DNA from 4 places in the Streptomyces sp. NBC_00727 genome. Region 3 is predicted to be linked to each of the others. Evidence: riboswitches for the same ligand, from Rfam matches in the RefSeq annotation. Region 3 holds a riboswitch; each other region holds the start of a gene.
What was found. A riboswitch is a leader RNA that binds a small molecule or an ion and turns the genes downstream of it on or off. The one in region 3 is predicted to bind cobalamin.
Positions count from the first base shown of each region.

Region 1 (6,957 bases), 5.3 Mb from region 3:
CGTGCGCCTCGACGGCCCAAGCGGCGCGGCCGGTCCGCGCGTCCCACACACGCAGCCACCCGCAGGCGTCCGCGGTGACGATGAGGGCACCACTGCCACGGGCGTGCGAGGCCAGCGAGGTGACACCCCCGCCATGGCCCTTCCAGGCATGGCGCAGGGCGCCGGTGCCGGCATGGAAGAGGCGGACCGTCTCGTCCGCACCCGCTGTGACGGCGAAGGCCTCGCCGTCGACCTCCGCGACGGCGAGATGGTGGAGGGGCCGGCTGTGTCCGGTGAACGAGGCCCGCAGCGCCGGCGAGATATTGGCAGCGGTGGACCACGCACACTGCCAGGTCGGGCTCTGCTCGCCCGGCGGGGCGTAGAGGGCGCGGCTGATGCCGGGCTGCTGATGGCGCACGGCGTCCACTGCCAGGATGTGGCGTCGCTGTGCGGCCCGTGCCGTGGCGTGGTGCGGCAACGACGTGCGATAGACAGTGAGAGAAGTGTGGTCCTGCCGTCCGGCCGGTGACGAGGCGAGGATGCCCCGCGCGTCACCGTGGACGAGGAACTCCCAGTCGTCGAGGAGCAGGCCCAGGCGACCGGCCTCGGCGGCGTGTTCGGCCCCGTGCCGCAGGAGGTACGGCGACGCCCTGTCCCAGCGGAGGACGTCTCCGTCCGCCACCTCGGCGGTCAGCAGGTCGAAGACACGCTGCGCCACTCGTTCGCGAGGGGCGGCGCTCCCGTCGTCGTCGACGTCGTCGGGCGGAACGTTCACGCCTGTTGTGCCCCTTCGGCCCACGGAGCGGCCAGCAGCTCGGCCACCTCCGGTGTCTTCAGGTACTCCTCCACATGGTGGAAGCGATACGTCCGGTGAACGGAGCAGTGCCGGTCGGTCTCCACTCCGTCGAACACGGCGGAGATGCCACGGACCGGCAGCGCGACGAGGTCGCCGGGGTCCGCGAGGTTGGCCCAGCGCCGCAGCGCCTGCGGTCTTTGGCCCCGGCCGCGTTCGGGGCTCGGCGTCAGCCGGTGGAAGACCGCCTTCGGCAGAGCCAGCGGCGAGCCCAGCGTGATCAGGAGCGGCACGTCCAGGTCTCCGCAGTCGTGGAGGGCCTCGTAGGCGACGACGCTGCCCAGCGAGTGCGCGATCACCACATCGGGCCGATGCGTGGTGAGCTCCGCACGCACTCGCTCCTGGACGGCGCGTCGGGCCGGGCCGGGCTCCAGGTAGCGGTGGACTTCCTTGGCGAATCGGACCACGAACCATTCCATGAGACCGGGGGAGCACGCCTTGGAGGCGACGATGTCCTGGAGCTGGGAGCGCAGCAGGTAGGTGAGCCAGCCCTGGGCGACACCTGCCGGGGCCGCGGGCGATTCCAGGAGCGCGAACATGTCCGCCAGGATCGCCTCCTCGGAACCCGAGAGCTCTTCCAGACGGCCGTCCTCGCCCTGGTGGCCGCTGTCCTGGAGCAGGTCCGCGTAGTAGGCGACACGTACATCGGCGTCCGGCGTGCCGCCGGCGGCCAGGTGTTTCCCCCAGAGGGCCGACATATGGCCGGCGACGGCCGCGGGGTCCTCGTTCACGCGGAGGTTTCCGATGCCGTGGATGCCCAGGATTCTCATGTGGCCTCGCTGTCGAGTGGGTACGGGTGGTCCTGGAGGTAGTCGGCGAGGCCCTGGTGGAAGAGGCGGTACAGGACCGAGCCATCGGTTTCGACGCCCGTGCGCAGGTAGAAGGACCCGGCGTCGAGCAGCCCGCGGACGTGCTGCAGGAATTTCTGGCCGGTCGCCCCCCGGAGGCCGCTGCCCGGTGCCGCCGCCGGTTCGGGCGCGAACTCGGGCGCGACGGCCGCTACCGCCTCGGTCGGGAATCCGTCGCCCTTGGCGAATGCGACCGCGGCCAGCACCGCACGGAGGTCCGCGCTGTCGGGTCGGTTGTCGATGTCGAGTTCGAGGACGCCCGGCAGACTCCTGGGCACCGTGCGGCCGCGCGCGACCGCGGCATCCACGCTGCCTGGCGCCGGCTCGCCGGCCAGGACGTGGCCGAAGATGCGCGCCACGAGGAACGGCCCCCACTCATGCATGCGGTCCTCCTCCTCGGTGAGTGCCGCGGCCACCGTCTCGGCCAGTGCCGTGCGAACGGGCCGCTGCTCGGGAGCGCTGTAGTGCGGCAGGGAGGAGAGCCTGCGCAGTACGTGGTTTCGTAGGTCACTGCGGATCTCCTCGACCGGGACGTCGTCCAGGTCCAGCAGACCGCCGTCCCGATCGGCCAGGGTAAGCAAGGGGCCGGATCTCCATCGGCGAGTGCCGACCAGCAGCCGCACCAATGACCGTCCGTCCGCACGCACCGCCCCGGCCAGCGGAATCAGCAGTGACTTCATGAGGTCGTCGGGATTCTCCGCCTCGTCCAGGGCGTCGAATACGAGGGCGGGTACGGCGGGGAGTGCGCTGATTTCGGAGATCAGGTCGGCCACGGTCCACTGTCGCTCCGGCTTGATCGGCAGCCTCCACTGAAGTGCGATCGAGGTCAGGATCGAGTCGATGTCGCGGCCGCGGGAGTGGATCGCGGCCAGGAGCGGGTTGGGGGAGCACACTCCTTCCGGATTCTGCGCGCTCAGGTAGGCGCGGATGTCGGGGGCGGCGTCGATGACGGTCAGGTGTCCCGAACAGACGAGAGCGCCCAGAAGGGCCGACTTGCCGGAACCGGGCGCGCCCGTGACCACGCGGAGTCCGCCGACTCGGTCGTCGTCCAGCCAAGCCGCCAGCCACTCCAGCTGGGACTGGCGGCCCACGAAATGATCGCCCACTCGGCTCATGAAGTGCTCGGCGTCCAGGTCCGCCACGAAGGCCCGGACCGGAGGCATGACGTCGTTCAGCCTTTCCATCCGGACGTCGGGGCGCCAGCGCGGGTTCGGGAAGAAGGGGAGCTCGGGCAGCTCCTGCGAGACGTCCACACGCGTGGTGTGGATGACCTGCCTGCTGCCGAGTGCGTCCAGACTCCTCTGAATGGCTCGGGTGATCCGGTCCCAACGCACGAAGCGGATCGAGGGCGACGTGTCGAGACCGTGGTCGGCGATCTGTTCGAGGACATCCGCCACGGCCTCGCTGAAGCGGCCGTCGTAGGCGGGGAGATCGGGGCTCGTCGCCGCGATCACCCATGCGTTCAGCTCGCCGTCGGGGACCCGGGTCAGTTCGGACAGGCGGGCGGCGCGACCGGCACGGCACAGGTCGACGACGAACAGAGTGGGTCCCGGCTGCTGGTGGGCGGTTCTCACCCACTGGCTCACATCGGTGCCGGTGCCGAGCGTCCCGCACGTGGGAACCATGTGGATGTGTTCCTGACCGGCCGCCGCCGGCGAGCGGTGGAGATCTGCCGCCGTAGCGCCGTGCGACATGGTATGCACGATCCTCGTGGTGCCGGACGTGACGGCGTCGTCGCTGTGGAGTGTCACGGCCCTTCTGTCCGGTTCGGCGACCGACAGCACGTCGTACCCGACGCGCTTGTAAGCGAGGTCCAGTCGGGACATCAGATCCGGGACGAAGCCGAGCCGAGGCCAGTCGGTGCGACCCGCTTCCGGCTCGGCATACGGGTCCGTCGTGGTGGGGAACTGCTCGACGCCCATGAGCAGCACCTGCTCCGTGCCCGATTCCCCTGTCCCCACGTGCACGCCGTCCCTCCCCAGTGCGGTCCACCCGGACGCTACAAGAAGCCGCACGACAAGGGTATGTGGCGGTCGGCACCCCTTCGCACGGTCCCAGGGGAACCCCTCAAGCCGGCCGGCCGACAGGTCGCGCTGCGAGCGGCCGGCCGACGCGCAGGTTCCACCGCCCAGACCGGCCGCCCAGCTCCGTCAGCGTGAGCGGGGCGACGTCCAGCCGCCACAACGCCTGGGGCGGGAGAGCCAGTGCGTGGACGACGGCCGCGCGGACCAGGGACGGCTCGGCGACGGCCAGCACCCGTCCGCCGCCGTCACCGTGCAGCGAGTCGAGCCACGCCCCCGCCCTCGCGCACAGATCGAGCAACGACTCGCCACCGTGCGGAGCGGCCGCGGGGTCGGCCAGCCACGCCGCGACCCCCTCCGGCTCCCGCGCACTCACCTCGTCGAGCCGGGCACCCGACCAGCGTCCCAACTCCCAGTCACGCAGCGCGGGTTCACCCGCCGAGCGGACTCCCAGCGCATCCGCTGTCCGTGCACAGCGCTCGGACGGCCCGTGCACGGCCAGGTCCGCGGCAGGCACGTACGGCGCTGCTGTCCCGGCTGCCTTCAGCCCCGACTCGTCGAGCGGGGCGTCCCCGGCGAACCGGGCCTCCCGCAGCGCCGCGTTCATCGCCGGTGAGATCAACATCACCCGTACCGTCATACCCGCCCTCAACTCCCGGAACATGGACCTCACGGCCAAGCAGACCATGGCATCCGGGCGCCACGGGCCACTTGTAGGGGCCATGGCGGTGCGCGGTGTCCAGGGGGTATGGTCGCCGCGACATGACGAGGGTGTGACGGAAGTCCGGTGAGAATCCGGCACGGTCGCGCCACTGTGTACCCGCACGCGTGCGGGAAGTCAGACCCGGCACCTTCGTCTCAGGCACCACGATCGGGACGCGTGTTCCCACAGGAGGTTCTGCCATGGCGCAGACTGCTGCCCCCGCCACCGGCGCATCCGCCATCACCCCCATCTCCCTGAAGGCCATCGCTCCTTGGGCGGTGTTCTTCGGCATCCTCATGCTGGTCCTGCTCTACTTCGTCGGCGCCGAGCAGGGCGCCACCGCCCTCATCTCGGGCGAGGGCGTCCACGAGTGGGTGCACGACGGCCGTCACCTCCTCGGTTTCCCCTGCCACTGATCCATCGGCTGAGTCAGGGGAATCCCTCATGAACTCCATATCTGTCAGAGCCCTGTTGGTACGCGGCATGCTGGCCGGCCTCGTCGCGGGCACGCTCGCCCTGGTCGTCGCCTACTTCCTCGGCGAGTCCCGCGTGGACGCGGCCATCGCGCTCGAGGAGGCGGCCCACAGCGCCCACGGCCACGACCACGGCGCCGGCGAGGAACTCGTCAGCCGCGGCATGCAGTCCACCGCCGGCCTGGCCACCGGTGTGCTCGTGTTCGGCGTCGCGGTCGGCGGCATCGCCGCGCTCGTCTTCTGCTACGCGCTGGGCCGGATGGGCCGGTTCGGCCCACGCGCCACGGCCGCGCTGATCGCCGGCGCCGCGCTGCTGAGCGTGTACGTCGTGCCGTTCCTGAAGTACCCGGCCAACCCGCCGGCCGTCGGCAACCCCGACACGATCGGCAGACGCACCGCGCTGTTCTTCCTGATGGTCGCCCTCAGCGTGCTGCTCGCCGTCGCCGCCGTCATCGTCGGCAAGCGGCTGGCGCCCCGCCTGGGCAACTGGAACGCGACGGTCGCGGCGGCGGCCGGTTACGCACTGCCGATCGGCCTCGCCTACGTGTTCCTGCCCTCGTTCAACGAGGTCGGCAAGGACTTCCCGGCGACGCTGCTGTGGCAGTTCCGTCTGGCCACGCTCGCCGTGCAGGTCACGCTCTGGACCACGTTCGGCCTGGTCTTCGGCCGCCTCACCGAACGCCTGCTGGTGCCGAGGTCCGACGCGCGCGCCGGCGGCCGGACGAACCGGACGGCCGCAGCCGTGGGATGACGGCCGCCGCACACGCTGCAACGGGTGGAGCCCGCCGGGTGGTCACCGGCGGGCTCCACCCGTTCTACGCAGCCCACTCGACGAGGAAGTACTTCAGCGACGCGTCCTCGCTCACGAGGCGCATCCCGGCCGCCGTCATGACGCGCTGGGAGGGGGCGTTGCCGGTGTCGGCGTCCCCGCGCACCCGGGCGACGCCCTGCTCCCGGGCGAACCGGAGCAGCGCCCGGAGCGCCTCGGAGGCGTACCCCTTCCCGCGCACCGACTCCACGAGCCCGTAACCGATGGTCACGCTGCCCCGTTCGTCCGGCGCCCCGTGGAAGCCGATGCCACCGATGACGACGCCGTCGGCGCGGAGCCGTATCTCGTACGGGCCGAAGGGGCTCGGATCGCCGGTGTCCGCGCACGTGGTAAGGAAACGCCCGGCGGCGCCCTGCTCGCCGGGGGAGGGATATCCGGGGGCCCACCGTGCACCGTCCTCGGGCGCACCGGCCACGACGTGTCGGGCGTCCGCGGGGGTCATGGGGTGCAGCAGGAGGCGGGGTGTTTCGAGGTCGGTCATGGTGTTGTGGGTATCACGGGGTGGTTCGTGGGGGCATCTGAATAGAGGGCCCGGCCGCGGCTATGCGTGCCGTGGCCAGGTCCCCGCGTGGCTACGCCGGTCCGAAGTCCCCGGACAGCGCGGCGGCCAGCCGCAACTGTGTGTCCGCCTCGGCCTGCCGGGCCTGCCGCTCCAGCGTGCGGCCCAGCATCAGCCGTGCGTAATGCTCCACGGGGTCGCGCTCCAGCACCGCCCGCAGCTCCGTCTCGGCGCGCCCGAGGCTCGCCGAGTGGTAGTAGGCGCGCGCCAGCAGCAGCCGGGGTGCGACCTGCTCCGGGGCCTCCTCGACGAGGCCGCGCAGTATGCGGGCCGCCGTCGTGTACTCCTTCGCGTCGAAGAAGAACCCCGCGCGCTCCCAGCGCTCGGCGGGGGTGCCGAACTCGAAGTAGCCGTCGCTCATGTCATCTCCTCGGTCGAGCGGTCGCCGGGGCGTTCCCACAGGCATCCGATCCCCACAACACGTGCAGGTTGTTTAACATTCCACTAATTATCCGGCGTGGGCATCACCCGCCCCCACCCGCGGCGGAATAGGTTGAGCGCCATGAGCAATCTCGATCGCCAGGCCGTCCCCACCGTCTGCGGGGGCCGGGGCTTCGTCGTCGCGGAACCCGTACGTGAACTGCTCGCCCCGCGCAAGGTGCGGCTCGGCGAGTCCACGGAGGTCCGCAGGCTGCTGCCCAACCTGGGCCGCCGGATGGTCGGCGCCTGGGCCTTCGTCGACCACTACGGCC
Region 1 is NZ_CP108981.1:6,685,516-6,692,472, forward strand. Features, by position in the region: gene OG242_RS30175 (WD40 repeat domain-containing protein) at 1-754, opposite strand, end outside; gene OG242_RS30180 (serine peptidase) at 751-1,602, opposite strand; gene OG242_RS30185 (hypothetical protein) at 1,599-3,647, opposite strand; gene OG242_RS30190 (histidine phosphatase family protein) at 3,748-4,341, opposite strand; adenosylcobalamin (AdoCbl) riboswitch at 4,466-4,559, shown strand; gene OG242_RS30195 (CbtB-domain containing protein) at 4,605-4,820, shown strand; gene OG242_RS30200 (CbtA family protein) at 4,849-5,628, shown strand; gene OG242_RS30205 (GNAT family N-acetyltransferase) at 5,693-6,187, opposite strand; gene OG242_RS30210 (tetratricopeptide repeat protein) at 6,279-6,626, opposite strand; gene OG242_RS30215 (pirin family protein) at 6,768-6,957, shown strand, end outside.
Region 1: linked by a shared signal. The riboswitch ahead of OG242_RS30195 (CbtB-domain containing protein) and the one ahead of OG242_RS05930 (cobalamin biosynthesis protein) in region 3 are both predicted to bind cobalamin.

Region 2 (6,957 bases), 4.4 Mb from region 3:
ACGTCGTGTACGTGTGGGGTGTGAAGCCCGGCACCGCCGGCTGAGGGCCGTCGTCGCTCAGTCCTCGCCCTCCAGGTTTCCTTCCGTTTCCAGGAAGACCTCGCGCAGCGCCTCCAGGACGGCCGGGTCGGGCTTGGCCCACATGCCGCGCGACTCGGCCTCCAGAAGGCGTTCCGCGATGCCGTGCAGGGCCCACGGGTTGGCACGTTCGAGGAAGGCGCGATTGGCCGGGTCCAGGACGTAGGTCTCGGTCAGCTTGTCGTACATCCAGTCCGCGACCACGCCCGTCGTGGCGTCGTACCCGAAGAGGTAGTCGACGGTCGCGGCGAGCTCGAACGCCCCCTTGTAGCCGTGGCGGCGCATCGCCTCGATCCACTTGGGGTTGACGACGCGGGCGCGGAAGACGCGGGAGGTCTCCTCGGTCAGCGTGCGGGTGCGGACCGTTTCGGGGCGGGTCGAGTCCCCGATGTACGCCTCCGGGGCGGTCCCCTTCAGCGCGCGGACCGTGGCGACCATGCCGCCGTGGTACTGGAAGTAGTCGTCGGAGTCCGCGATGTCGTGCTCGCGGGTGTCGGTGTTCTTCGCCGCCACCGCGATGCGCTTGTACGCGGTCTCCATCTCCTCCCGGGCCGGGCAGCCGTCCAGGTCGCGGCCGTAGGCGTAGCCGCCCCAGGTCGTGTACACCTCGGCGAGGTCGGCGTCGGTGCGCCAGTCGCGGGAGTCGATGAGCTGGAGCAGCCCGGCACCGTACGTGCCGGGACGGGAGCCGAAGATACGGGTGGTGGCGCGGCGTTCGTCGCCGTGCGCGGCCAGGTCCGCCTGTGTGTGCGCCCGTACGTGGTTGAGCTCGGCCGGTTCGTCGAGGGATGCGGCCAGCCGGACCGCGTCGTCGAGCAGGCCGATGGTGTGCGGGAACGCGTCGCGGAAGAAGCCGCTGATGCGCAGGGTGACGTCGATGCGGGGGCGGCCGAGCTCGGCTGCGGGGATCGGTTCGAGTCCGGTGACGCGGCGTGAGGCGTCGTCCCAGACCGGGCGGATGCCGAGCAGCGCGAACGCCTCGGCCACGTCGTCGCCGGCGGTGCGCATGGCGCTCGTACCCCAGAGGGAGAGGCCCACGGACACCGGCCAGTCGCCGTTGTCCGTGCGGTAGCGCTCCAGGAGCGAGTCGGCCAGGGCCTGGCCGGTCTCCCAGGCGAGGCGGGAGGGGACGGCCTTGGGGTCCACGGAGTAGAAGTTGCGGCCGGTGGGGAGGACGTTGACCAGGCCGCGGAGGGGGGAGCCGGAGGGGCCTGCGGGGACGAAGCCGCCCTGGAGGGCGTGTACGCAGTGGTCCAGTTCGTCTGTGGTCCTGGCCAGGCGGGGGACGACCTCTTCGGCGGCGAAGTTCAGGATCGCCGCGACGTCTGGGTCCAGGTCGTGGAGCGGTGTGCGGGTCGTCTGCGCGGGGCTCTGCCCCGGACCCCGCTGCTCAATCGCCGCAGGGGCTTGAATTGGCTGCACGATTGGCTCAGGCGCCTGATGTGGCTGCTCGATCGCCGCAGGGGCTTGATTCGGCCGGTCGATCGCCGCAGGGGCTTGAGATACCGGCTTCCAGTTGGCGTCCTCCATTGCCTGGACCAGGGCGCGGGCCTGTTCCTCCACCGTGTCCGCGGCCGTGCGGGTGGCTGCCGACTCGTCCAGGCCCAGGGCTTCGCGGAGGCCCGGGAGGGAGGTCTTGCCGCCCCAGATCTGGCGGGCCCGGAGGATGGCCAGGACCAGGTTGACGCGGGCGGTTCCTGTGGGGGCGCCGCCCAGGACGTGGAGGCCGTCGCGGATCTGGACGTCCTTGATCTCGCAGAGCCAGCCGTCGAGATGCATGATGAAGTCGTCGAAGCCCTCGTCCTCGGGGCGTCCTTCGATCCCCAGGTCGTGGTCGAGCTTCGCGGCCTGGATCAGGGTCCAGATCTGGGCGCGGATCGCCGGCAGCTTGGCCGGGTCCATGGCGGCGATCTGGGCGTGCTCGTCGAGGAGTTGTTCGAGGCGGGCGATGTCCCCGTAGCTGTCGGCGCGGGCCATCGGCGGCACCAGGTGGTCCACGAGCGTGGCGTGCACCCGGCGCTTGGCCTGGGTGCCCTCCCCCGGGTCGTTGACGAGGAACGGGTAGACGAGCGGGAGGTCGCCGAGCGCCGCGTCCGGGCCGCAGGCGGCGGACAGGCCCGCGTTCTTGCCGGGCAGCCACTCCAGGTTGCCGTGCTTGCCGAGGTGGATCATCGCGTCGGCGCCGAAGCCGTTGTCGTCGGCGCGGGCGGCGATCCAGCGGTAGGCGGCCAGGTAGTGGTGCGACGGCGGCAGATCGGGATCGTGGTAGATCGCGATCGGGTTCTCGCCGAAGCCGCGCGGCGGCTGGATGAGGACGAGGAGGTTGCCGCGGCGCAGGGCGGCGAGGACGATGTCGCCCTCCGGGTTGCGCGAGCGGTCCACGAACATCTCGCCGGGCGGCGGGCCCCAGTGCTGCTCGACGGCCTCGCGGAGTTCGGCGGGCAGGGTGGCGTACCAGCGGCGGTAGTCGGCGGCGGGGATACGGACCGGGTTGCGGGCGAGCTGTTCCTCGGTGAGCCACTCCTGGTCGTGGCCGCCCGCCTCGATGAGGGCGTAGATCAGCTCGTCGCCGTCGCCGGACGCGAGGCCGGGGACCTCCTCGTCGCCGAAGTCGTAGCCCTCCTCGCGCAGCCGGCGCAGCAGCGCGACCGCGCTGGCGGGGGTGTCGAGTCCGACGGCGTTGCCGATACGGGAGTGCTTGGTCGGGTACGCGGACAGGACGAGCGCGAGGCGCTTCTCGGCGTTCGGGATGTGGCGCAGCCGGGCGTGGCGGACGGCGATGCCGGCGACGCGGGCGGCGCGTTCGTCGTCGGCGACGTAGGAGGGCAGGCCGTCCTCGTCGATCTCCTTGAAGGAGAACGGGACGGTGATCAGGCGGCCGTCGAACTCGGGGACGGCGATCTGGCTGGCGGCGTCCAGCGGGGAGACGCCCTCGTCGTTGTCCTGCCAGTCCGTGTGGGAGCTGGTGAGGCAGAGCGCCTGGAGGATCGGGACGTCGAGCGCGGTGAGCGCCCCCGCGTCCCAGGACTCGTCGTCGCCGCCGGCGGACGCCTCGGCGGGCCGGGTGCCGCCCGCCGCGAGGACCGTGGTGACGATCGCGTCGGCGGCGCGCAGGGTTGCGATGAGCTCGGGTTCGGGGGTACGCAGCGAGGCGACGTACAGCGGGAGGGCGCGGGCGCCCTGGGCCTCGACGGCCCGGCACAGCGTCTCGATGAACGCGGTGTTGCCGCTCATGTGGTGGGCGCGGTAGTAGAGCACGGCGACCGTGGGGGCGCCGTCCTCGGTCGCGCCGGGTGTGCGCTCCAGCGGGCCCCAGGAGGGTGCGGCGGCGGGCGGTTCGAAGCCGTGGCCGGTGAGCAGGACGGTGTCGGACAGGAAGCGGGCGAGCTGGTCCAGGTTGGCGGGGCCGCCGTGCGCGAGGTAGGCGTGGGCCTCGGCGGCGATCCCGATGGGGACGGTGGAGGCCGCCATCAGCTGCGCGTCGGGGGCCTGTTCGCCGGTGAGGACGACGACGGGGCGGCCGGTGGCCAGGACCTGGTCGAGGCCGTCCTGCCAGGCGCGCACACCGCCGAGGAGGCGTACGACGACGAGGTCGGTGCCGTCGAGCAGCACGGGCAGGTCCTGGAGCGGGAGCCGGGAGGGGTTCGCGTACCGGTAGCCGACCGGTCCGCCGGAGGCACGGGCGCTGAGCAGGTCGGTGTCGGACGTCGACAGGAGCAGGATCATGCGGCGTCTGGCCTTCCTCGGGGTGTCCACGCCCCGGGCGGTGTCGAGAGCTCCCCTGCCCGGACCTGCCGAACGTGCGGGGAAGGGAGTTCCTGACTCGCCCGGTCCTGGTGGGACCAAGCTCACAGTGGCGGGACCGCGCCGGAATCGCACCGGGCTTCCTCCCCTGTCGCCGTCTGTGGCGACGACGGACCCGGAGGTCCGTCACTGGGCATAGTAAGGGCCTGAGGGCGACGATGGGCCATACGGATCGGATGAGATGGTCGGTATGCTCGCCGCCATGCCTCCCCCAGCCCCCCGTTTCGCGCAGCCCGACGACGCCCGTTTCCGGGCTCGCGGCGACGCCTGCCCCGGTGCGCTGCGGCTCCACCGGGCGGACGACGGGGCGTTGGCGCGCGTCCGTGTGCCCGGTGGTGTGCTGACCTGGGACCAGGCGGACGGGCTGCGGGAGTTGGCCGGCGGGCTGGGCGATGGTGAGCTGTATCTCACTTCGCGCGGCAATGTGCAGCTGCGCGGTCTGGGTGCGGAGTGCGGCGCCGAACTGGCTTCCCGGATGAGCGGAATGGGACTTTTGCCCTCCGGGCGGCATGAGCGGGTCCGCAATGTGGTGGCCTCTCCGCTGTCCGGGCTCGACGGGCTCGGTGCGCGCGATGTCCGCCCGTGGCTGACCGCGCTGGACGCGCTGGTCTGCGCGAGCGAGGAGGCGGCCGGGCTTTCGGGGCGGTTCCTGTTCGCGCTCGACGACGGCCGCGGCGATGTGGACGCGCTGGGCGCGGATGTGACGCTGCGGGCGCGGGACGACGGGGACGCGGAGCTGCGGATCGGGGGGCTGGAGCCGGTCGCGCGGATTGCGGGGGACGAGGCGCCGCGAGCGGCGCTGCTCGCGGCGGTGGTGTTCCTGGAGGCTGCGGGCGGTTCCGGTGCGGATTCGGGGGCCGGTGCGGATTCCGGGGCCGGTGCGCGCGTCGCTTCCGGTGCGTGGCGGGTCGCCGACCTGCCCGGGGGTGCCGCGCCGTTGTTCGACGAGGTGGTACGGCGGTTGCGTGCCGTCGGGCTGTCCGTCGTCCTCGGGACCGTACCGGTGCCGGCCGCCGCCCCCCCGGTGCTCGGTGTGGTCACCGGCCCCGGCGACACGGACGCGCTGTCCGTCGGGCTGCCGCTCGGGCGCGCCGACGCGGTCCGGTGGCGGACGCTGACCGACCTCGCCCGGGACCACGGCGCCGGCGAGTTGCGGCTCACCCCGTGGCGCGGAGTCGTCGTGCCCGGCGTCCGGCGGGACCGGGCGCCCCGAGCGCTCGACGCGCTGGGGGCCGCCGGCCTGGTCACCGGGGACCGGTCGCCGTGGTCCGGGGTCGGCGCCTGCATCGGCCGGCCCGGATGCGCGAAGTCCCTGGCCGATGTGCGGGTTGACGCGGAAGCAGCGGCCCCGCCCGTCGCGCCGCCCGGGACCGCGCTGCCGGTCCACTGGTCCGGGTGCGAACGGCGGTGCGGCCACCCACGCGGTGAGTGGGTCGACGTCGTCGCCGGAACGGACGGCGGCTACCGGGTCTCCGTCGTACGGGACGGCGGCCGGACCGGGGAGCCGGAGCGCGTCGCCGGTGACCCCGCCGCGCTGGCCACCGCCGTGGCGGCGGCCCGCACCACCCGCACCTGACTTCCCCACCCCACACTTTTCCGCCCGACCCCCCGCCCGATGAAGAGAGCGACACCACTGTGCACGAGTACGAGAAGGACGGACCGGCCATCTATCGCCAGTCCTTCGCCACCATCCGGGCGGAGGCGGACCTCGCCGGCCTGCCCGCGGACGTGAGCCAGGTCGCGGTCCGGATGATCCACGCGTGCGGCATGGTCGACCTCGTACGCGACATCGGCTACACGCCCGACGCGGTCGCCCGCGCCCGCGCGGCGCTGCGGGCCGGCGCGCCGATCCTGTGCGACGTGGCCATGGTCGCCAGCGGCGTCACCCGCAAGCGGCTGCCCGCGGACAACGAGGTGGTGTGCACCCTGTCCGACCCGGCGGTGCCCGGGCTCGCGGCGGAGCTGGGCACGACCCGCTCGGCGGCGGCCCTGGAGCTGTGGCGGGACCGCCTCGACGGCGCGGTCGTGGCCGTCGGGAACGCGCCGACCGCCCTGTTCCGGCTGCTCGAAATGATCGAGGAGGGGGCCCCGCGCCCCGCGGCCGTCATCGGGGTGCCGGTCGGGTTCGTCGGCGCCGCCGAGTCCAAGGACGCCCTGGCCGCCCACCCGTCCGGGCTCGACCACCTGATCGTGCGCGGCCGGCGCGGCGGGAGCGCCATCGCCGCCGCCGCGCTCAACGCCATCGCCAGCGAGGAAGAGTGACCGTGAGCGAGCAGAAGACGGGACGGCTCTACGGGGTCGGGCTCGGCCCCGGGGATCCGGACCTGATGACCCTGCGCGCGGTGGAGGTCATCGCCGGGGCGGACGTCGTCGCGTACCACAGCGCCCGGCACGGCCGGTCGATCGCCCGGTCCATCGCGGCCAGGCACCTGCGCGCCGACCACATCGAGGAGGCCCTGGTCTACCCCGTCACGACGGAGACCACGGACCATCCGGGCGGATACCGGGGCGCGATGGAGGACTTCTACACCGAGGCGGCGGCCCGGCTCGCGGCGCACCTGGACGCGGGGCGCACGGTCGCCGTGCTCGCCGAGGGCGACCCGCTCTTCTACGGCTCGTACATGCACATGCACAAGCGGCTCGCCAACCGCTACCCCACCGAGGTCATCCCCGGGGTCACCTCGGTCAGCGCCGCCGCCGCCCGGCTCGGCACCCCGCTCGCGGAGGGCGAGGAGGTCCTGACGATCCTTCCCGGCACCCTGCCGGAGGAGGAGCTGACGGCCAGGCTGGCCGCGACGGACGCGGCCGTGGTGATGAAGCTCGGCCGCACCTTCCCCGCCGTGCGCCGCGCGTTCGAGGCGTCGGGCCGGCTGCCCGAGGCCCGCTATGTCGAGCGGGCCACGATGGCCGGGGAGCGGCTGGGCGAACTCGCGGACACGGACGCGGACTCGGTGCCGTACTTCGCGGTCGCCGTCCTGCCGAGCCGGATCGACGCCCGCCCCGAACGCGCCCCGGGCGACGGCGAGGTGACCGTCGTCGGCACGGGTCCGGCGGGGCCGCTGTGGCTGACACCCG
Region 2 is NZ_CP108981.1:5,713,186-5,720,142, reverse strand. Features, by position in the region: gene OG242_RS25950 (L,D-transpeptidase) at 1-44, shown strand, start outside; gene cobN (cobaltochelatase subunit CobN) at 58-3,804, opposite strand; cobalamin riboswitch at 3,871-4,025, opposite strand; gene cobG (precorrin-3B synthase) at 4,064-5,458, shown strand; gene OG242_RS25935 (precorrin-8X methylmutase) at 5,518-6,144, shown strand; gene OG242_RS25930 (precorrin-2 C(20)-methyltransferase) at 6,141-6,957, shown strand, end outside.
Region 2: linked by a shared signal. The riboswitch ahead of cobN (cobaltochelatase subunit CobN) and the one ahead of OG242_RS05930 (cobalamin biosynthesis protein) in region 3 are both predicted to bind cobalamin.

Region 3 (6,957 bases):
CGGCGGCCAGGACGGTCGCGGCCAGATGCAGCTTGGTCAGCGCGCCCTCGGGCCGCCGCGCACCGGTGGTCCGCCCGTGCTCGGTGCGCGCCCGGGACCGTCTCCCCGCCGCGCCCTCGCCGAGACCGGGCACGCTCAGCATCTTCGTACGGAACGGCTCACCGGCCCGTACGGGCTGCTGCTCACCGCCCTGACCCGGCACGGGCGCACCCGGCTCGGGCGCACCCGGCTCGGGCGTACCCGGTTCGGACTGCTCCGAGCCGTCCCGGCCGGGCGTGTCGTCGGCGCCGTCGGCCGGCGGGGGCGGCGTGTCGGGCCCGTCCCCCTGCGGCGGCAGCCCGCCGCCACCTCCGTCGCCACCGCCGTCACCGGGACCGTCCGGCTCCGGATCGTCGTCCCCGCCGCCGTTCTGCTCCAGCGTGTCGTCGAGCTTGTCCTCGTCGAGCCCCGGCGCGTCGAAGGGGTTGCGCCGGCGCCGGTGGGGGAGCGCGAGCAGCGCTGCCTGCCGGACGTCCTCGGCGAGTACGTCGGTGCGCCCCGCCCACGCGGCGAGCGCGGTGGCGGTCCTGGCCATCACGATGTCGGCGCGCATCCCGTCCACCTCGAAGGCCGCGCAGGTCGCCGCGATCTGCCGCAACGCCAGGTCGCCGAGCCGCACTTCGGGCAGCAGCGCCCGTGCGGCCGCGATCCGCTCCCGCAACTCCGCTTCCTCGGGGGCCCAGCGCGCCGCGAAGCCCGCCGGGTCGTCCTCGTACGCGAGCCGCCGCCGCACGACCTCCACCCGCTGGTCCGTCTCCCGGGAGGCCGCGACTTCGACGGTCAGCCCGAACCGGTCGAGCAACTGGGGCCGCAATTCGCCCTCTTCGGGGTTCATCGTGCCCACGAGCAGGAACTGCGCCGCATGCCGTACGGAGACGCCTTCGCGCTCGACATGGGAGGCGCCCATGGCTGCGGCGTCGAGCAGGACGTCAACCAGATGGTCCTGCAGCAAGTTGACTTCGTCGACGTACAGAATGCCGCGATTCGCGGCGGCCAGGAGCCCCGGCTCGAAGGCTTTCACACCCTCCGAAAGAGCCCGTTCGATATCGAGCGCGCCGACGAGCCGGTCCTCGGACGCGCCGATGGGCAATTCGACGAGGCGTGCCGGACGTGACGTCGACGAGTCATCGTGATGTGGCCCGTCAGGGCAGGTGGAGTCCGGCACATGCGGAGCACACGAAAAGCGGCAGCCAACGACAACGTCGACCTTGGGGAGAAGAGCCGTGAGCGCGCGTACGGCAGTTGACTTCGCTGTTCCCTTCTCGCCGCGTACGAGCACCCCGCCCACGGCGGGGCTGATCGCGTTGAGCAGCAGAGCGAGTCGAAGACTGTCCTGCCCGACAACTGCGGCGAACGGGTATGGCCTGGTCATATCGCATCACTCCTTCGAGTGGCTGAGAACCGAAGTGGAGAGGTGTGGCTTCCTCGGACCCGCAGAATTGACGTCTGCTCCTCGTTCGCGCGGGGATGTTCCGCTCCTGCACGACCACCTGGTGGAACTGCTGTTTTGCTCCCCGCCCGAGCGGGGATCGCCAGGAAACGTCCGGAGCCTCGCTTGCTGAAGGTTCATGCGGGCACCGCGGGCGCTCCCGGCGGGATGAACGGCAGCCCGGACGGCGCGCCCGACTCGATGAGCCGCCACAGCGCGCCGGTGTCCGCGTGCTCCTCGATCAGGTCGCCGAGGCGGTCGAGCTGCTCCTCGCGCAGCGCGGCGAAACAGGTGTCGGGGGCGGGCACGAAGCGGCGGCCCGCGGTCCGGGCGATCTCCGTCAGGAACCGGCGGCGGAACGCGTCGCTCTCCAGCGAACCGTGCCAGTGCGTGCCCCACACGGCCCCCGAGCGGCAGCCGTCCAGCGGCGTGCCCCGCCCGTCCGTCAGGAACGGCTCACCGCCGCGCACATCGGCGACGCCGTGGTGGATCTCGTACCCCTCGACGGGCGCACCGAGCGCCTCGCCGGCCGGCCGGGCGAGGGTCTTCTCGCGGTCGAAGCGCACGCGCACGGGCAGCAGACCGAGCGCGTCGACCTGCCCGGCGCGCGACTCGACCTCGTCCTCGATGTGCTCGCCCAGGATCTGGTAGCCGCCGCAGATGCCGAGCACCGGCCGGCCCTCGGCGGCGCGCCGTCGCAGCGCGTCGGCGAGCCCGCGTTCGCGCAGCCAGCCGAGCGCCTTCACGGTGCCCCGGGTGCCGGGCACGATGACGAGGTCCGCGTCGGCCAGCTCCTCGGGCCGGTCCACGAAGCGGACGACGACGCCCGGTTCGGCGGCGAGCGCGTCCACGTCGGTGAAGTTGGACATCAGCGGGATCGCGCACACGGCGACGCGCAGGACGTCCTCGCCGTGCGGCGGGGCGACCGTCGACTCCCGTACGGTGCCGCGCAGCGACACCCTGAGGCCGTCCTCCTCGTCGATGCCGAGCCCGTGCGCGAACGGCAGCACCCCGTAGGTGGGGCGGCCCGTCAGGTCGCGCAGCATGTCGAGGCCCGGCTCCAGCAGCGAGACGTCGCCCCGGAACTTGTTGACCAGGTACCCCGCGATCAGCTCCTGGTCCTCGGGCGCGAGCAGCGCCGTCGTGCCGAAGAACGAGGCGAAGACCCCGCCCCGGTCGATGTCCCCGACGACCACGACCGGGAAGCGCGCCGCGCGGGCGATGCCCATGTTCACGATGTCCGTGCGCCGCAGGTTGATCTCTGCGGGCGAGCCCGCGCCCTCGCAGATCACCGCGTCGTACGTGCTCCGCAGCTGCTCCAGGCAGCCCGTGACGGTGGACAGCAGCTGTTCCTGCCGCCCGCCGTGGTAGCCGCGAGCGCTCATCTCGCCGACCGGCCGCCCCATCAGGACGACCTGGCTGGAGCGGTCGCCGCCGGGCTTGAGCAGCACCGGGTTCATCAGGGCGGTCGGCTCGACACGGGCTGCCTGGGCCTGCATCGCCTGGGCGCGGCCGATCTCGGCGCCCTCGCGGGTGACGAAGGAGTTCAGCGACATGTTCTGCGCCTTGAACGGTGCGACCTTCACCCCCCGGCGTACCAGCCAGCGGCAGATGCCCGCGGTGACGACGCTCTTGCCCGCGTCCGAGGTGGTCCCGGCGACCAGCAGTCCGCCGCTCATATCGCTCTCCGTCCAGAAAGGTGACCCCGGCCGCGCCCCGCTCCCGCGAGCCGGCGCGCCACCGCTCCCGCGCCCAGCCGGGCCGCCACGGTGACGCCGAGGGCGAGCACACCCACCCGGCGCGACAGGCGCACGGCACGCTCGATGTCCCCGGTCTCCACCGCACGCCCGGCCTCCCCGTTGAGCACGGGCCGGTGTTCGACACGGCCGCCGTAGGCGAGGGTCCCGCCCAGCCGTACGCCGAGCGCCCCGGCGAACGCGGCCTCCACCGGGCCCGCGTTGGGGCTCGGGTGCTTCGCGGCGTCCGCCCGCCAGGCCTGTACCGCCTCCCGGGGCCGGCCGCCGGCGGTCACGGCGAGCAGGGCGGTGAGGCGGGCGCCCGGCCAGCCCGCGAGGTCGTCGAGCCGGGCCGAGGCCCAGCCGTACCGCCGGTAGCGGGGCGACTTGTGGCCGACCATCGCGTCGAGCGTGTTGGCGGCGCGGAAGCCGACGAGCCCGGGGACACCGGCGAGGGCGCCCCAGACGAGGGCGCCGACCACGGCGTCCGAGGTGTTCTCGGCGACGGACTCGACGACGGCGCGTGCGATCCCGGGCCCGTCCAGCGCCTGCGGGTCGCGCCCGCACAGGTGCGGCAGCCGCTCCCGGGCCAGCTCGATGTCCCCCGCGGTGAGCGCCCCGCCGATGGCGCGGGCCTCGCGCCCCAGCGACGTACCGCCGACGACGGACCAGGTGGCGGCGGCGGTCAGGGCGACGGACGCGGCGGGGCGGCGGCGCAGGGCGCGGGCGGCCAGCGCGGTGCTCCCGGCGGCGCCTCCCGCGCAGACCAGGGTGTGCAGGGCGCCCCAGCCGCGGTGGTCGCGCCAGAGCCGGTGTTCGACGCACGCCGCGGCCCGCCCGAAGGCGGCGACCGGGTGCCCCCTGCGGGGGTCACCGAGCAGCAGATCGCCGATCAGACCGGCGGCGGCACCGTACGCGTAGATGCGATCGGCACGCACGGTTCAGCCGGCCGTACCGGTGTCCGCCGACAGGAGCGGTGGGGAGTAGGTCGCACGGCAGCCGGGCATGGCGATATGTCCTCACTCAGGGTCCGCGCCCTGGTTCGACGTGACGGCGACGAGAGTCTCCTGGCTTCCGGATCGGCGGATTCCCCCGGTCTTCCAGCCCGCTCGCGCGGGCCGTGACGTGCGGTGGTGGAGGACCGCTCCCCGGTGACAGTGGCGGGACCGCGCCGGATTCGCACCGGCTTCCTCTGCTGTCGCCGTAATGGCTCCGGCAGTCCACCACGCCCCGCGAACGCCCGTCAACTCGCCGTGACCTGCGACGGTGCGGTGTGGGCGGACGCACATCGGGCCGGACGCGCACGAGGTGCGTCCGGCCCGGTGGTGAGGTGGTGCGTCAGGCGACGATCAGATAGATGCCGTACGCGACCGCCGCCGCGCACAGCCCGAAGCAGACGTACGCCCCGGCGCGGGCCAGCAGGACCGAACCGCCCGCCGGACCGCCCTGCGCGGCCGGTTCCGGCTGCTTGGAGAGGCCGACGATGCCGAGGGTGAAGAGGCCCACCAGGGCGACGGTGGTGACGAGGGAGACGCCGAAGACGGTGCCCAGAGCTGCCCAGTCGATGTTCATACGGGGTGTCCTTTACCGGAGTACCGGGGTCTCTCAGACCGTGGCGGGTCGGGCCGGATCGGCGGCGACGGGTCCGGCGGGCGCCGGGATGGTGGCGGAGAGGTCGTGCGCCTGGGCCACGGTGGGCGGCGGGCTCACGGCCGCGATGGCCTGGGTGACGACACCCGCGGGCTCGGCCGGGGCCGCGTCCCCGGAGCCGGGGGTGACATCGCCGTGACCGACGGGCTTGCGGCGCGAGAGCACCCAGATCGCCCCCGAGCCGGCGATCAGCAGTGCCGCGACGACCACGACGCCCCAGGTGCCCTGCTTGGTCAGGAACTCCGCACCCGCCCCGACCAGACCGGCGGCCGGCAGGGTCAGGCCCCAGGCGACGAACATCCGCGTGGCGGTGGACCAGCGGACCACCCCGCCCTTGCGGCCGAGGCCCGCGCCCATCACGGCCCCGGAGCAGGACTGCGTGGTGGAGAGGGAGAAGCCGAGGTGCGAGGAGGCCAGGATGACGGTGGCCGCGCTGGTCTGGGCGGCGAAGCCCTGCGGGGGCTTCAGCTCGGTCAGGCCGCTGCCCATGGTGCGGATGATGCGCCAGCCGCCCAGGTAGGTGCCGAGCGCGATGGCGAGACCGGCGCTGACGATGACCCAGACCGGCGGGTTGGAGCCGGGGGAGAGGACGCCGCCGGTGACCAGGGCGAGCGTGATGATGCCCATCGTCTTCTGCGCGTCGTTGGTGCCGTGGGCGAGCGAGACGAGCCCGGCCGAGGCGATCTGCCCCGCCCGGTAACCCTTGGCGGTCGCCTTCTCCTGGGCGTCGTTCCGGGTCTTCCCGCCGATCCGGTACGTGAGCCGGGTGGCCAGGAGCGCGGCCACGCCGGCCACGATCGGGGCGGCGACGGCGGGCAGCAGCACCTTGGTGACGACGGTGCCGCCGTTGACCGACGACCAGCCGGCGGACATCACCGCGGCGCCGATGAGGCCGCCGAACAGTGCGTGGGAGGAGCTGGACGGGAGCCCGACCAGCCAGGTCAGAAGATTCCACAGGATGGCGCCGACGAGCGCCGCGAAGATGACCTCGGTTCTGAGGCCGTCCTCATTGACGATCCCGCCGGAGATGGTCTTGGCGACCTCCACGGACAGGAACGCGCCGACCAGATTGAGAACGGCGGACATCGCGACCGCCGTCTTGGGTTTGAGGGCGCCGGTCGAGATGGTCGTGGCCATCGCGTTGGCGGTGTCGTGGAAACCGTTCGTGAAATCGAACACTAGAGCTGTCACGATCACTATCGCGAGCAGCAGCGTGATGTGTTCCATTTACCCAGGCAATCGTTCGACGTCATTGGCACGTGGAACGTAGGCAACTTGAGTGAACGGAAGATGAACTGAGCAGGGCGTTGCGGTGACCCCGGCGGCGGTGGCCGGGCGGGGCCCGGAAAGGATCTTCCTATGAGTGACGGACAGCACGAGGCGATCGCCCGGGGATGGCAGGCGGTCGTCGCCACGGCCCGCCGGACGGCGGCCGAGGGACTGGTCGTCGGAACCTCCGGGAACGTCTCGCTGCGCATCGGTGACACGGTGCTCGTCACGCCCAGCGGAGTGCCGTACGAACGGCTCCGCCCCGAGGACCTGACCGGCGTCGATCCGGAAGGCAACCAGATCCTCGGAACACTGGCCCCCACCAGCGAACTCCCCCTTCACCTGGCCATCTACCGGAACACCGGGGCGAGGGCCGTCGTGCACACCCACGCGGTCCACGCCACCGCCGTCTCCACGCTCGTCACCGAGGTCCCGCCGGTCCACTACGCCGCCGCGATGCTCGGAGGCACCGTCCGGGTCGCCCCCTACGCCAGGTACGGCACCCCCGAACTGGCCGGGAACATGCTCGCCGCCCTCCGCGACCGCACAGGCTGCCTCCTCGCCAACCACGGCACCGTCACCTGCGGCGCCACCCTCGACGAGGCGTACGACCGCACCGCCCAGCTCGAATGGCTCTGCCGGGTCTGGCTCACCGCGAGCTCCGTCCCCGGCCGCACCCCGGCCCTGCTGTCGGAGGACCAGCTCGGCGCTGTGGGGGAGGCCCTGAAGGGGTACGGGCAGGCTTAGGCGGCGTCTTGCCGATCAGGGCCGGACCGGCAGGACGCCACCGGACGGCCCTGCCCACTGGCATCGCGCCGCCCCAACCACGACACT
Region 3 is NZ_CP108981.1:1,340,560-1,347,516, reverse strand. Features, by position in the region: gene OG242_RS05940 (putative cobaltochelatase) at 1-1,411, opposite strand, end outside; gene OG242_RS05935 (cobyric acid synthase) at 1,606-3,147, opposite strand; gene OG242_RS05930 (cobalamin biosynthesis protein) at 3,144-4,142, opposite strand; cobalamin riboswitch at 4,265-4,398, opposite strand; gene OG242_RS05925 (hypothetical protein) at 4,543-4,776, opposite strand; gene OG242_RS05920 (anion permease) at 4,810-6,081, opposite strand; gene OG242_RS05915 (class II aldolase/adducin family protein) at 6,214-6,870, shown strand.

Region 4 (6,957 bases), 3.5 Mb from region 3:
CGGGGTCGCCGGTCCACAGCTCGCGCCGGCCCATGTCCTGGAAGGACATGATGACGGTCTTGGCGAGCGGGTAGAGGTAGACGGCGGCGATCGCCACGATCGCCGGGAGGATCAGGAAGTAGGGCAGCAGTTCGCCCTTCTTCCGCTTCCTCTTCGGTGCACGGGGGCCCTTGCCGCCCTCGATGGGCAGCGGGCTCACGGCCGATTTGGGATCACGTGGTACGGGGACCGGTGGCCCGGCGGCCTTGGTATCGGCGGCAGTCACGTGGCTGACCTTCCATCGCGGGTCCGAGGCAGCCCCCGGAAGTCACGGCGTTGCTGGTGAAGGAGCGGGGGCCCGGCGTAGTGCCGGGCCCCCGCCTGGCGATCAGAAGGCTCAGGCCTTCTTGTTGATCAGTGCGTCGATCTCGCTGTCGGCCTTCTTGGTGGCGTCGGCGACGGACGTGCCCTTGAGGATCTTCAGGAGCATGTTCTCCAGAATCTCCTCCTTCTCGATGGAGGCCCAGCCCGGAGCGATCGGCGTGAACCAGGCGTCCGGCACCGCGTTGGCGATGGCGGCCGTCTCGGGCTTGGCCTTCAGCGGCTCAAGCTGCTTCTCGTTGTTCGGGAGGATGTTCTTCGACGCGAGGACGTCCATGGACTTCGCGTTGGTGAAGAGGGAGATCCACTCCTCGCCGAGGTCCTGGACCTTGGACTTGGAGATGGTGGCGAGGTCGGAGCCGCCGATGAAGGACGGGAGCGCCTTGCCGTTCGGGCCGGGCATGCCGGCCGTGGCGATCTTGCCCTCGAGCTTCGGGTTGCCGTTCTCACCCGTGGTGACGCTGCCGGCCTCCCAGGCCTGGCCGTAGATGACCGCGGCCTTCTCGTTGGCCATGACGTTGGCGTGGTCCTGCTCGTCCTTCGTCTGGTCGGCCTTGTTGTACTTCTTGACCAGGTCGATGAAGTGCTGGATGCCCTTCTGCGCCTCGGGGGTGGAGAGGCTGGCCTTCCACTCCTTCGAGCCCTCGTCGTACTTGGCGATCTGGCCGCCCTCGGCCGCGACGTAGGACATGGCGGCGTACCAGTAACGACCCGGGTAGTACAGGGACGAGGCGCGCTTGTCCTTCTTCGCGAGCTTGGCCTGGACCTTGTCCATGGCCTTGAGGAAGTCGTCCTCGTTCTGCGGGAGGGCGTCGCTGCCGGTGCCGGCCTTCAGCATGTCCTTGTTGTAGACCGCGAGGCGGGCGGAGGCGTAGTAAGGAACGCAGTAGATCTTGCCCTCGTAGGAGCAGGTGTCCTTCAGGCCCTTGATCCAGGTGTCCGAGTTCTCGTACTTCGAGGTGTCGATCTCGCCGAGCGCACCGTTGAGGATGTACTGCATGGTCTCGGTGTTGCCGAGCTCGACAACGTCCGGGAACTTGTCGCCACCGAGGGAGGTGTCGAGCTTCTTGACCTTGTCAGCCCAGCCCTGGTACTGGATCTTGACGTTGACCTTCGGGTACTTCTTCTTGAACTGGGCGTTGACGTCCTTGACCAGTTCGGGCCAGGTCGACTGGGCCTCGCCCATGAGCCAGACAGTCAGGTCTTCCTTGCGGTCCTTCGGGTCCTTCGAGGACGTCTTGTCGTCCGAACCACACGCCGCGATGGAAACCAACATGCCCGCGACGCCGATCGCCGCGATGAGCTTGCGCTTCACGCCACCCTCCTCAGGGATGCTGCAACCCCTCCCCCACCGCGCGAAAACGTCGACGAGTACCTCTGGGGCTGGGACCTGGTCTTTAATGGTTTAGACCAGTACCGGGAGCTTGGCCTAGACCTTTAGGGGTGTCAAGGGTGTATAAGAAGTGCACTCGCGTCCGTTATAGGACCGACACCTGAGGGAGGGCGACGAGCCGTGACCGGACCGTGCCACCATGTGAGCCGCGACAGACGGAGGAGCCGGTGACGGCAGCAACGCAGCAGTCGGGAAGGCGGGCCATGGGTGCCGACGGGGGCAGTTCGGAGAACGAGACGGGCGCGGGCGCCGGTACGCGCACCGCGCGCGTACCGAAGTACTACCGGCTGAAGCGACATCTCCTCGACATGACGGACACCATGCCGCCGGGGACCCCCGTGCCCCCGGAACGGACCCTGGCCGCCGAGTTCGACACCTCGCGCACCACCGTGCGCCAGGCTCTCCAGGAACTGGTCGTCGAGGGCCGGCTGGAACGCATCCAGGGCAAGGGCACCTTCGTCGCCAAGCCGAAGGTCTCGCAGGCCCTGCAACTCACCTCGTACACCGAGGACATGAGGGCCCAGGGGCTCGAACCGACCTCGCAGCTCCTGGACATCGGCTACGTCACCGCCGACGACACCCTCGCCGAGCTGCTCGACATCAGCGCCGGCGGACGCGTCCTGCGCATCGAGCGCCTGCGCCTGGCGAGCGGCGAGCCGATGGCCATCGAGACCACGCACCTCTCGGCCAAGCGCTTCCCGGCGCTGCGCCGTTCACTGGTCAAGTACACCTCGCTCTACACCGCGCTCGCCGAGGTGTACGACGTCCGGCTGGCGGAGGCCGAGGAGACCATCGAGACCTCCCTGGCCACCCCGCGCGAGGCCGGGCTGCTCGGCACCGACGTGGGACTGCCGATGCTGATGCTCTCCCGGCACTCGCTGGACGAGCAGGGCGAACCGGTCGAGTGGGTGCGCTCGGTCTACCGCGGCGACCGCTACAAGTTCGTCGCACGCCTGAAGCGTCCGCTGGACTGACCCACCGCACACACGTGCTCCCCGAACGGCCCCCGGACCCGCCCCCGGGGGCCGTTCGGCGTTCCCGGGAACCGGGTTGGCCTGGACCAACCACCGGATGTTTGCCGTCATTCCGGTCATCCGGCCGGCCGGTGACGACCGTTGCCGGACCGCAATGCGGACAGGGGGTGACGGTGGCCGGATCCCTCGCCTAGATTTCCTGCGCATCACAGGTGATCAGCGAGGGGACGGAGTCGCCGCCATGCCGGAAGAACCAGAAGGAAAGCCACCCACCGTCACACCGATGCGGGTGGTCATCGCCCTGTGCCTCGTCGCGCCGTTCGTGGCGATGCTCTGGGTGAGTTCGTACGCGAAGACCGACCCGACCTTCATCGGCATCCCGTTCTTCTACTGGTACCAGATGCTCTGGGTGCTGATCTCCACCGTGCTCACCATGGTCGCGTACAAGCTGTGGCAGCGTGACCAGCGCGCCCGCAAGGGGGGTGCGTCGGCATGAACGACGGCGTGAACGGCGTCGCGCTCGGCGTCTTCGTCTTCTTCTTCCTGGCCGTCACGGTCATGGGCTTCCTGGCCGCCCGCTGGCGCAAGGCCGACAACGAGGCCAGCCTCGACGAATGGGGCCTGGGCGGACGGTCGTTCGGCACCTGGGTCACCTGGTTCCTGCTCGGCGGCGACCTCTACACCGCGTACACCTTCGTCGCCGTCCCCGCGGCGATCTACGCGGCGGGCGCGGCCGGATTCTTCGCGGTGCCCTACACCATCCTGGTGTACCCGCTGATCTTCACCTTCCTGCCGCGCCTGTGGTCGGTCTCGCACAAGCACGGCTACGTCACCACCTCGGACTTCGTCCGCGGGCGGTTCGGCTCCAAGGGGCTCTCGCTGGCCGTCGCGGTCACCGGCATCCTCGCCACCATGCCGTACATCGCGCTCCAACTCGTCGGCATCCAGGCGGTGCTGGACGTGATGGGCGTCGGCGGCGGCGAGAACACCAACTGGTTCGTCAAGGACCTGCCGCTGCTCATCGCGTTCGCGGTGCTCGCCGCGTACACGTACTCCTCGGGCCTGCGGGCGCCGGCGCTGATCGCGTTCGTCAAGGACGGGCTGATCTACCTGGTCATCGCCGTGGCGATCATCTACATCCCGATCAAGCTCGGCGGCTTCGACGACATCTTCGCCTCCGCCCAGGACAAGTTCACCAAGGCGGGCGCGGGCGGCCTCGCACCCGCCGCGGCCGGTCAGTGGGGATACGCGACCCTGGCGCTCGGGTCCGCACTGGCGCTGTTCATGTACCCGCACTCGATCACGGCGACGCTCTCCAGCCGCAGCCGTGAGGTGATCCGCCGCAACACCACGATCCTGCCGCTGTACTCGCTGATGCTGGGCCTGCTCGCGCTGCTCGGCTTCATGGCGATCGCCGCCGGCGTCAAGGTGGACAACGGCCAGCTCGCCATCCCGCAGCTGTTCGAGAACATGTTCCCCGACTGGTTCGCGGGTGTGGCGTTCGCCGCGATCGGCATCGGCGCGCTGGTGCCGGCCGCGATCATGTCGATCGCCGCGGCGAACCTGTTCACGCGCAACATCTACAAGGACTTCCTGAAGCCGGACGCGACCCCCGCGCAGGAGACCAAGGTCTCCAAGCTGGTCTCGCTGCTGGTAAAGGTCGGCGCGCTCGCCTTCGTCCTCACCATGGACAAGACCGTCGCGATCAACTTCCAGCTGCTCGGCGGGATCTGGATCCTCCAGACGATGCCGGCCCTGGTCGGCGGCCTGTTCACCCGGTGGTTCCACCGCTGGGCGCTGCTCGCCGGCTGGGCGGTCGGCATGATCTACGGAACGGCCGCCGCGTACGGGGTCGCGAGCCCGACGCAGAAGCACTTCGGCGGGTCCTCCAAGGAGATCCCTGGCCTCGGCGAGATCGGCTACATCGGCCTCACGGCCTTCGTGCTGAACGTCGTGGTCACCGTGGTCCTGACCTTCGTCCTGAACGCCGTGAAGGCGCCCGCAGGGGTCGACGAGACCTCCCCGGGCGACTACACCGGGGACGCGGGCGACCCGGGCGTCCAGGAGAAGCTGCCGCCGGCCACGGCGGGGGCGCCGGGCGGCCACTGACCACACACATTCACGCACGCGACACAAGATGTGGGGGCTGCCCGATGGGGCGGCCCCCACATGTATGCTCATGCTCGCTGTCGCCGCAGGGGAATCCGGTGCGAATCCGGAACTGTCCCGCAACGGTGTATTCGGTGTGCTTTCGCGCACCCGTGAGTCCGAGGACCTGCCGACAGCGCATCCGGCTCGACCGAACCGGATGCCCAGACGTCCGGGCCTCGTGGATGGGCCGGTGGACGCCGCACGGAGTGCCGCCCCGCCGGGGACCGCTCCTGCCCGGCTGCCCCCTCTCCCCCCGCCGGCCCAGAGCCGAGCGAGGGAGAGCACCACGTGACCATCGCGCCAGCCGATCCGGCCTCAGCGCCGAAGACGGCCGAGTCCGAAACCACCGGACCCGCGGGCGACGGGCCCGGCACCGCACTGCTGCGGACCCTGACCGACCTCACCGCCGACCTGCCCGACACCGACCCGGGCCGGGTCGCCGCCGCAGCCCTGCGCGGCCGCAACGCCCGCTCGGACGAGGCGGAGCTGCGCTCGCTGGCCACCGAGGCCGCCGCGGGCCTCATCTCCGAGGACCCCGCCTACTCCCGGCTCGCCGCCCGCCTGCTCACCCGGACCATCGCGGACGAGGCCGCCGGCCAGGGCGCCACCTCGTTCTCCGCCTCCGTCGCCGTGGGCCACCGCGAGGGCCTGATCGCGGACCGCACCGCCGCGTTCGTGACGCTGCACGCGGCCGCGCTGGACGCCCTGGTGGAGCGGTCGCTCGCGGACGGGGCCGACGACCGCTTCGGGTACTTCGGGCTGCGCACCCTGCACAGCCGCTACCTGCTGCGCCACCCGCTCACCCGCCAGGTCATCGAGACGCCCCAGCACTTCATGCTCCGGGTCGCCGCCGGGCTCGCCGAGGACGACTCCGAGCGCGCGCTGGACGAGGTCGCCGCGCTGTACGGGCTGATGAGCCGGCTGGACTACCTGCCCTCCTCGCCGACGCTCTTCAACTCCGGCACCCGCCACCCGCAGATGTCCTCCTGCTACCTGCTGGACTCGCCGCTGGACGAGCTGGACTCGATCTACGACCGCTACCACCAGGTGGCGCGCCTGTCGAAGCACGCGGGCGGCATCGGCCTCTCGTACTCCCGCGTCCGCGCCCGGGGTTCGCTGATCCGGGGCACCAACGGGCACTCCAACGGCATCGTGCCGTTCCTGAAGACGCTGGACGCCTCCGTGGCCGCCGTGAACCAGGGCGGCCGGCGCAAGGGTGCCGCCGCCGTCTACCTGGAGACGTGGCACGCGGACATCGAGGAGTTCCTGGAGCTCCGCGACAACACGGGCGAGGACCAGCGGCGCACGCACAACCTGAACCTGGCGCACTGGATCCCGGACGAGTTCATGCGCCGGGTCGACGCGGACTCCGCCTGGTCGCTGTTCTCCCCGGCGGACGTGCCCGAGCTGACCGACCTGTGGGGCGACGACTTCGACGCCGCGTACCGGGCGGCCGAGGCGAAGGGCCTGGCCCGCAAGACCATGCCGGCCCGCGAGCTGTACGGCCGGATGATGCGCACCCTGGCGCAGACCGGACAGGGCTGGATGACGTTCAAGGACGCCTCCAACCGCACCGCGAACCAGACCGCCGAGCCCGGCAGGGTCGTGCACTCCTCGAACCTGTGCACCGAGATCCTGGAGGTCACCGACGACGGCGAGACGGCAGTCTGCAACCTCGGCTCGGTCAACCTCGGGGCGTTCGTCGTCGGCGGCTCGATCGACTGGGAGCGGCTGGACGCCACCGTGCGGACCGCGGTGACCTTCCTCGACCGGGTCGTCGACATCAACTTCTACCCGACCGAGCAGGCCGGCCGGTCCAACGCCCGCTGGCGGCCGGTGGGCCTGGGCGCCATGGGCCTCCAGGACGTCTTCTTCCAGCTGCGGCTGCCCTTCGACTCCCCCGAGGCCCGGGCGCTCTCCACGAAGATCGCCGAGCGCGTCATGCTCGCCGCGTACGAGGCCTCCTGCGACCTCGCGGAACGGTCGGGTCCGCTGCCCGCCTGGTCGGAGACCCGGGCCGCGCGCGGGGTGCTGCACCCGGACCACTACGACACCGAGCCGGCCTGGCCGGAGCGCTGG
Region 4 is NZ_CP108981.1:4,862,870-4,869,826, reverse strand. Features, by position in the region: gene OG242_RS22200 (carbohydrate ABC transporter permease) at 1-265, opposite strand, end outside; gene OG242_RS22195 (extracellular solute-binding protein) at 377-1,675, opposite strand; gene OG242_RS22190 (GntR family transcriptional regulator) at 1,957-2,727, shown strand; gene OG242_RS22185 (DUF3311 domain-containing protein) at 2,969-3,223, shown strand; gene mctP (monocarboxylate uptake permease MctP) at 3,220-4,836, shown strand; cobalamin riboswitch at 4,894-5,025, shown strand; gene OG242_RS22175 (ribonucleoside-diphosphate reductase subunit alpha) at 5,167-6,957, shown strand, end outside.
Region 4: linked by a shared signal. The riboswitch ahead of OG242_RS22175 (ribonucleoside-diphosphate reductase subunit alpha) and the one ahead of OG242_RS05930 (cobalamin biosynthesis protein) in region 3 are both predicted to bind cobalamin.